2 regions of the Sporomusa intestinalis genome follow, and region 2 is predicted to be linked to the other one. Evidence: riboswitches for the same ligand, from Rfam matches in the RefSeq annotation. Region 2 holds a riboswitch; the other holds the start of a gene.
The links. Region 2 has a riboswitch for cobalamin ahead of ACZ481_RS18445 (TonB-dependent receptor domain-containing protein). Riboswitches for the same ligand answer to the same signal wherever they lie in the genome.
Positions count from the first base shown of each region.

Region 1 (4,426 bases), 680 kb from region 2:
GGGGCCGGATGGTCCTGAGAATGGAAGACCTTGATCCGGGGCGGTCGCGGCCGGCGTATGCCGAGCGGCTGCTGGCTGATATGAAATGGCTGGGCCTGGACTGGGATGAGGGGCCTGATGTCGGCGGGCCCTGTGCCCCGTACAGCCAGCAGGCCCGCCGTCACCTGTATCAGGCGGCCCTGGAGCAGCTGACGGCCGCCGGCCTCGTATACCCCTGTACCTGTACCCGGGCTGAACTGGCCGCCTCGGCCCCGCATGCCGGTGATAAGGAACGGATTTATCCCGGTACCTGCCGCGGGCGCCAGCCGGCGGCTGCCGGCAGGGGGGACCGGCAGCCGTCCCTGCGTTTGGCTGTGCCGCCGGGAACAACCACCTTTACCGATTTGCTGGCCGGGACCGTCAGCCAGGACATCAGCCGGGAGGCTGGCGATTTTGTCATCCGCCGTGCGGACGGTGTTCACGCTTACCAGCTGGCTGTGGTTGTGGATGATGCCGCCATGGGCATTACCCATGTCTTACGGGGCTATGATCTGCTGCATTCCACGCCCCGGCAGCTGTTGCTGTACCGGCTGCTGGGCCGGCCGGCGCCGGCATTTACCCATGTGCCGCTCCTGCTTGCCCCCGACGGTCACCGGCTGTCCAAGCGTCAGCAGGATCTGGCCATTGCCGCTTTACGGGCCCAGGGGGTAAGGGCGGAAGCGATTATCGGCTATCTGGCTTATAAAGCCGGCCTGCTGGACAGGCCTGAGCCTGTGAGGGCGGCAGAGCTGATCAACGGTTTTAGTGTGAGTAAACTGCGGACCGAGCCGGTGGTAGTGGAGAGCCGGGATATCAGAAAATAATCTGTTGATTTTGTCGAAAAAAAGGTTTTTTTAGCGAAAAGGCGAATATCTAATCTCCATATTGAATAGGCTGGCGCCGGCGCCGGTCTGGGAGGATGTTAACTATGAGGCAGCTTACCGGATACCAGATTCTGGATATGTTTTGCGATTTGGCTCCCTACATGAATGATATCGTTGCGGCTGATATTGGTTTTACCGTGATCCGTGACGGTAAATATGTGCTGTATCTGCCGGCCGGCGATCTGGACCTTAAAATCAGGGTCGGTGAGCCTGTAGTGTCAGGTGCCAGTAAACAGGCCCTTGATGCGGGCCAACAGGTTGTCAGGGTGGTTCCCAAGGATAAATCGCCCTTTGGTATTGCCTATATTGCCTGCGCCCTGCCGTTCCGGGAAGGGGACAACATTGTCGGTTGCGTCACTACCACGCAGAGTATCACCGTTATAGAAAGCATCAACAGCGCCACCAGCGAACTGGCGGCCGCTTCCGAGGAACTGACAGCAGGGCTGCAGGAACTGGCCAGCCGTTCCTCCGGGTTAGCCACTACCAGCAGTGAGCTTGACCAATTAGGGAAAACACTGCTGGCGACGGCCAACCAGACTAATGAAATTGTCACCTTTATCAAAAACGTGGCCAGCCAGACAAACCTGCTGGGGCTGAATGCAGCCATTGAGGCCGCCCGGGTAGGCGAAATGGGCCGGGGCTTTGCCGTAGTGGCGGCTGAGGTCCGGAAACTGGCAGTGTCCAGTGCCGAGTCTGTTACCCAGATATCAGCATCCTTAGGCGCCATTCAGCAGGCGATTGCCGAACTTACCCGCAAGATCGACAATATTGACCAGCATGTAAACGGACAGACCGAGGCTGTTCATGAAATGGCCAAGTCGAGCCAGTCCCTGGCCGAACTGGCCGGCAATCTGGCGGAAGCGTCAAGGAAGATCTATCAGATAACGGAGTGAACCGAATACGGGTTTCTTAGCGGTAATTCTTGTTTATAAAAAAGGACAGCCATGGGCTTTATAAGCTCTGGCTGTTTTTAATTAAGAATGGTTGCTGTGGAAGTTACGGGAAGTAAGCAAAATAATTTAATATTTAATAAATGGAGCAAGGAAAATGTCGAATTTTGAAAGATAAAAACTTTCGACAAAAATAACTATTTGTGGTAAAATCTAGAAAAGAAATAAAATAATAACAAAATAATTGATAAAAAATAAATAAATACAATTTGGTACAGGTGTCCGTCAGGACATAATAGAGAAGCCGGTTCAAGGCCGGCGCGGTCCCGCCACTGTAATGGGGAGCAAATCCAAGGTATGCCACTGAGACAACCGTCTTGGGAAGGTTTGGAGGCGCAATGATCCTAAAGCCAGGAGAACTGCCTGTACAACAATCACCGTTGACCTGCGACAGATGGGGAGGGGATTTGCTGCATTCTTCTGCATTTTTGTGCCGGCGTTATGCCTGTATGAAACAGGAAGCCCCTGACTGATGGGTAGTTCACACATCACAGGCGGCTTCTTTTTATTTGCCTGTTTGCGAATGGGCCCGTGCTTCTGCAGGTCGTACAAGCTGTTTCATCCTGTTTACAATCGACGACAAGGCCTGCCCGGCCGGCGAATGCCGGATGCTGCACCTGAGCAGCGGGGTGGCCTGCCAATAAAGTATACATCAAGGAAAGTCGGTGAATATCGTGGCCCGTTACCGCCGGTGTTGTGCCTTTTCCCTGGTACTGGCCTTGCTGCTGTTGCTGTTGTCCTGGCCGGCGCTGGCTTTGCCGGCCGGCCTGGAGACTGCCCCGGATAACCCGGCGGATTTGCCGCCGGCAGCAGGCAGCGACAGCGAGTATGCGGCTGAGCCTGCCAGCCCGCCTGATGCCTACGGCCGGCCCCTGGTGGTGCAGTTGAACTATCTGAAGGTGGACCAGGCCAGACCCCTCATCAGCGCCCTTGTGCCTGAGGAACAGATTAAAACCGATCCGGTACGCAACACGATGGTGATCATGAGCAGCCCGGATGTGTATGATCAGGTTAACTATCTGCTGTCCCAGATCGATACACCGCCCCAGCAGGTGATGTTCGAGGTGCAGGTCATTGAGATTAACCGTGATGATTTGTCCAATCTTGGTGTCGACTGGGGGGCATCATTTAAGCTGCCTGCCGCCCCTATTGTCTATGAGGACCTGCAATTTAGGATCGGCACCGGGAAATACGGGGTAAATCTCCAGGGGGTTGTCAATCACCTGCTTGAGAATAAAAAAGGCCGGCTGTTGGCCAGTCCGCGGATTGCGACCTTAGACGGGGTAACGGCCAAGATCCTGATTGGGGACAAGCTGGCGGTTGAAAGCCAGCAGCCGACGACAAGCAGCATCCCCATTATCTCCGTAATCTATGTGGATGTCGGCATTAAGCTGGAGGTAACGCCCACTGTCAACAAAGACGGCTTTATTACTACCCGCATTCAGCCGGAAGTGAGCAATAAAACCGATACCACGAAGAATGGCAATCCCAATATCCGCACCCGCCAGGCCGATGCGACCCTGAGGGTTAAGAGTGGTGTAACCATTGTGCTGGGCGGCCTGATTCAGCGCCAGGAGACCAGCGATACCTTCAAAGTGCCAATATTAGGGCAGCTGCCGCTGGTGGGAGGGCTGTTTCACTCCTCCTCCAAACAGGTGACGGAGACGGAACTGGTCATTATGCTGACGCCAAAGATAATTGATTAAATATAGTGGGAGGATCAAGATCATGAGGTACCTAGTACGGGCGAGCCGGTTGTTCCTGTTGGTATTATTTTTCTCTATACCGTTTGTTCAAACCGGTTTTGCCGCCCCTGGGCCGCAGCCTGTTATCGGCGTTGTCTTAATGCCGCCGGCCGTTCATTTGTATGGTCATGTCGCCCTGATAAACTGTTACGCCCCTGCCAATAGCTTCTATGCGGTGATTGATCTCCGTGATACCCCCGGCAAAAGCATTGTGATCCGGTCGGCCGAGCAAAGGCTGCAAAGTCTGCTGGAAACTGCTTTGGCAACAGGCAATCTTGTCTCGTTTGTGGGGCAGGGCGTTTTTGTCCAGTCGCCTCCCCGCGGCGGCACCTGGAATATGGAGGTCTATCAAATTGATGAAGTTACGGTATATAACAAGAAGTAACGTTGTGACAATACGATGAAAAAAAGTCTAGCAGTTATCCTGTTTTTATATTATTGCGTATGGTTTCCCTTGCCGGTTTCGGCAGTGCCGGCAGCGGACATTGCCAGCCGGTGGTCGCCGGTTATCTGCCAGGCCGATACCGGTAATGGCCTCACTGCGCAGCAGAATATATTTACACTGGTTAATTATGACCGCGACTGGCGGCTCAATAATAACTGGTATAATCTGCTGTTTTATCCCCTGGAGCGAGTTATGTATTATTCGGTGGTGGAAAGCGACAGCCATTACTTTATCGGCTATTACCAGTATTATCCGCGCCATACGGGCCGGGCCGAGCATGAGCATGATCTGACAGGGGTGCTGCTGGCGGTGGCCAAAACGCCTGATCAGACCGGGCGGCTTGATATGCTGCTGACCTACAGCAATAAGAAATGGCGGCCGTGG
Region 1 is NZ_AP042390.1:4,593,659-4,598,084, reverse strand. Features, by position in the region: gene gluQRS (tRNA glutamyl-Q(34) synthetase GluQRS) at 1-842, shown strand, start outside; gene ACZ481_RS21410 (methyl-accepting chemotaxis protein) at 947-1,795, shown strand; cobalamin riboswitch at 2,052-2,233, shown strand; gene ACZ481_RS21405 (type II secretion system protein GspD) at 2,518-3,558, shown strand; gene ACZ481_RS21400 (hypothetical protein) at 3,581-3,982, shown strand; gene ACZ481_RS21395 (hypothetical protein) at 3,998-4,426, shown strand, end outside.
Region 1: it holds a riboswitch for cobalamin, as region 2 does, so the genes downstream of both, ACZ481_RS21405 (type II secretion system protein GspD) here and ACZ481_RS18445 (TonB-dependent receptor domain-containing protein) in region 2, are expected to answer to the same signal.

Region 2 (4,426 bases):
CTTCCTGTGCTCCACCTCTATCACCATCATACCGGGCTAACCCGATAGCCAATATCTCTTTTGTGTCTTTGTTACGAATAACAAAGTCTACAGGGCGACTTGGATTTGGATAATTATTAAATACATTACCTAGTAAGATATCTTTACCTGCTCGCTCTGGTCCTGTTACATCCAAGTCAGGAAAGTGCAACCGAAAAATTGAAAAGAAGCGTTCTGTCAAGTCATAACCCTTTTTACCACGGTCTTTATACTCCCAAAGTATAGCACAAATAGCTTCATCTGGTATCGGACGTGCCATATATGCAGCTTGAACCTCATGAATTGGCCTAAAGCCAGAGCCAAATTGTTCACATATTTCATTTGCTTTTGTTTTCTTCTTCAGCATTTCAACGGGCGTTTCAGGGCTAACATACTTTCTAAAAACCCGCGAAAGCTGAATCCTCATCCAACCATCTGGAACATCTGCAATTTGCAAAAATAATCGAACCGAAGATTCAGATGATTTTAAAAGTTGACCAAACATAACTAATACAGGCTTGTACAATTCACAAGCATCTTTTAATATATCAGGATAATATTCGCCTGAAGCTAACGTAATCCAATTATGACCATCAATTTTATAATCAGCTAAAGATTTTCTTTTTGTATCAACCATTATTAGCCCCCCCATTAATTGACCTATCAGGATTATTCGGCAAAAAGTTGCACATTCCCTGCATTTTATAAGTTGTCATAATGCAATAAAGCCATTAATTGAATGTCTCGATTGTAGAGGAAGCAAGCTTAAAACGTATGTGTTATATAGTATTTTAAAGTATTTTAAAAATGCCTAAAACCCCCCCCTCCTCATTTACGAGCAGTGATGTTTTAGGCACTTTTTTACTTGGAAATTGTTATCATCTTCTTGGATCATTCAAACATTCTACCAAGTAATCAAAAGATACTTTAAAATAATCGCAAACCGTAAATTTATTATTATCTTCGGGCTTTATCCGACCTGCCGACTGATAATCTAGCGACACATTAAAATATCAGTAAGGGAAATAAGCCTAGCAATATTTGGTCTCTCTCTGATTCATAAATACTCATGAAAATCAATTTTGGGCGGAGTTCAAAATTGACAGGATACTTTCGGATTCGAGTAAGCAATCAAACATAATTTTTGACATTGGTCGTTTGGAGTTGCTTTTTTCTTTAATTTAATTTGGATTAATTTAACTTGCGGAATGTGGGTTAAAAAAAGTCGCAAGAATTTATTTTGTATTTAAATCAATCTTAATTTGCCCGTTCTTTGTTTCGTATGCAGTTATATGAGCTTTTATAATCATTTCTAGTTCCTTATTGACTGTTCTGAAGTTATTGTCAGCAATATAGCGGAATTTTTCAAGTATCTGTTGGTCGATACGAAGTGTAAACTTAGACGTATTTGATGACATTGTAATTCCCCTCCGATAGAGTCTAATTACAATAACTGTATATTAAAAGAGATGCAAAAGGCATATTGGCGGCAAAATGACGGCATGATATGATTGAGATGTATTATGGAACATGAGGGTGCCTACATTGGGAATGAAGTGGCTTGGTCGACTTGAGTCCCGCTCTACAGAAAGGAGGCGTATAAAAGAGCAGTTTAGACAACGGGTGTAAACTCTTTATCCTGTAAAAAAAGGGAAAGCCTATCTAGGAATGTGTCTGAAGGACACTGGAATTGATACTGCGTTACATCAACCGCAGTTGGTGGCTGACTTCAATGTAGGTGCTAAGAAAATGCAGGACCATTGTTACAGCGGTAAAGCTAATAAAAGAATCTGTAGAAAAACTGTTGTCGTTACCTGAAAAGAGGAAAGAAAAAAAGTAATAATTCTGGACCATACTGCATAGGGTGAAGCAAAAGAGACAATTGTATATATCCAGGGGATAGGTGCCCGTAAGGGCTTAATAGGGAAGCCGGTTAAAGGCCGGCACGGTCCCGCCACTGTAACGGGGAGCAGTTCCGCATATATACCACTTTAGCCTCAGGCTTGGGGAAGGTGCGGGATAAGTGATGAACCGGAGTCAGGAGAACTGCCTGTCCGGCAATCGCCATGTGTACCTGCGCGGACAGGGAGGAGATTATGAAAAATTACCGGAAAAATCCGGCGAATTGGCATGACACTCTCTTTGCGGGAGTGTTTTTTTAGTGCATGTAAACAAAAGTATAAGGAAAAAACAAAGGACTGATCATCTTTGAACCATACATATAAAATCATTTGGAACCGGGCCCGTGCCTGCTGGCAGGTAGTATCGGAGCTGGCGAAAAACACCGGCCGGATAAAATCAGTTCGCAGCAGCAGCGGCGGGCGCGGGGCCAAACACCTGGCCCTCAGTCTGAGTTGGCTGGTAATTCTGAGCTTAACATCACCACTGATTCCCACAGTAGCTGCCTTTTCACCGCCAGACGATACAAAGAATACCTGGACCTTCCTGGGCGAGGTGGACGGTTACGCCACCTGGACATCCACCACTACGGACGGTGGCAACGGGAACCTGGCGACCACGCTGAAAAAATATCTTACCGCTATCGTTGTCAATACCGGTGAACGCTGGCGGCCCCTGGATATGCGGACACCGGCAACTGCTTCTGCGGCCGTGTATACAACCGTAAGCGACCTGACCCTCAACGCCGGCAGTATGCTGGATCTGGCCGGCCGGCAGGCCCTAGTTTATCCCCCTTCGGTTCAGTATCCTGACGGGTATGACAACACGCAAAACAGAATCAGTGGCTATCATTTTACCATGGATAAATTGACACTGACTGGCGATACTGTCTTTCGCATCAATACCAATGTAAAACAAAGGGGTGGCAGTGGTGGTCTTACCGGGGCGAGCATCACTGTCAGACAACTGGATAGTGCCGGCGGCACGGTATATATTCAGTCGGCCTATGACCCGGCCTGGAAGGAACTGGTCAGTGGCGCCGGCGGGATTTATGAACGCAAGACCTTGGATTTGGATTATGTTGATTCAGATAATTATAAGAATTACATCGCCGCTGATTTCAGCGCTGCCGATTACAGCAAGGTCAACGTAGTGGGGCAGGCCTCCCTGATGGATGGGCCGCTGCGGCTCTACGAACTGGTGCCGGTCATCGACTGGAACAACCTGCAGGCTGGCAAGGCCGTGCTCGTGGCCCTCAAAGCCTACAACACCGGTGTCATCTCCGAATCCGGCAAAATGGCCAGGGATGCCCAGCTGGCTTTCCGCAATGTCTGGCGCAGGGAAGAGGGCAATCTCTTCCACCGTATGGATGAACTGCATACCCGTCACTACCGTCAGGACACGCTATCCCCGGCCTCCGCGGGGGACAATCCGGTAACCGAAAACGTCTGGGCCCATACCTACCGGGGCAAGCTCAACAACCAGGGCGCCTACGGGCGCAGCAGCAGCCAAAGCTATGACGGGCTGCTAGCCGGGTTTGATAAAGCCCGGGAGGGCGACTTCTATCGTGGCACCCTCTACTATGGCCTGCTGCTGGGACGAAGCAATGCCGCTACCACCTACGTCACCGGCCGGGGAGACCTGACAGGCACTAGCCTTGGCGCCTATGCCTCCTGGACCGGCCACAACGGCCGCTACCTCGACCTGGCGGCCCGGATGACCAAAATCGAAAACGACTACCATTTCTATGACAGCGACAGTGCCAACACCGCCCGCTATGACAGCTGGGCCAGCGGTCTCAGCGCCCGCTACGGCTACCGCCGGGACCTGGCCAACGACTGGTATGTGGAACCCCAGGTTGGCTTAGCCATCGGCCGGATCGACCAGGTCACCTATACTTTGCCTAACCAGCTGACTGTCAGTCAGACCGCCGACCGGCCGGTAGTCGGCCATCTCGGTGTAGCTGTGGGCAAGGCCTTTAGCGATGACCGGCAGCGCGGCCAGGCCTATGTCCGGCTCATCGCCCGCCATGACTTCGGCAGCAGCAAGCTGGAAGCCCGGTACTCCGGTGATCGCGAGGCCCTGCGAGTGGCCGGCCAGGACACCTGGCTGGAGTTCAGCCTGGGTGCCAGGCTGAACACTGCCCGGAACAGCACGGCCTTTCTGGAGGTGAGTAAGTCCACCGGCGGTGATGTCCGGCAGGACTGGCAGCTCAACGGCGGCCTGGCCTGGAGGTGGGGCCTACCGGCCAAAGGTGGCAAAGCGGCGGTTGTTCAACCGGTAATGGCTGCTGTGCCTGCGGCTAACAGCCTGGCAGCTGCCACTATGACGACGACGGCCGCTGGCAGTCGGGCAAATGCGCCAGACGAAGCCGCCGCCCTACAGCCGGAGGCCGCACCTGACCATAATCAGCCTGCGGACAGCCAGGCAACCGTGGCTGCGTCGGCCGGCACACGGCGATCTGGCGGTCCGGTGCCGGTTAAAGCCGCTGCACCAGCGAGCAGCCCGC
Region 2 is NZ_AP042390.1:3,915,779-3,920,204, reverse strand. Features, by position in the region: gene ACZ481_RS18455 (hypothetical protein) at 1-655, opposite strand, end outside; gene ACZ481_RS18450 (Arc family DNA-binding protein) at 1,254-1,436, opposite strand; cobalamin riboswitch at 1,903-2,086, shown strand; gene ACZ481_RS18445 (TonB-dependent receptor domain-containing protein) at 2,227-4,426, shown strand, end outside.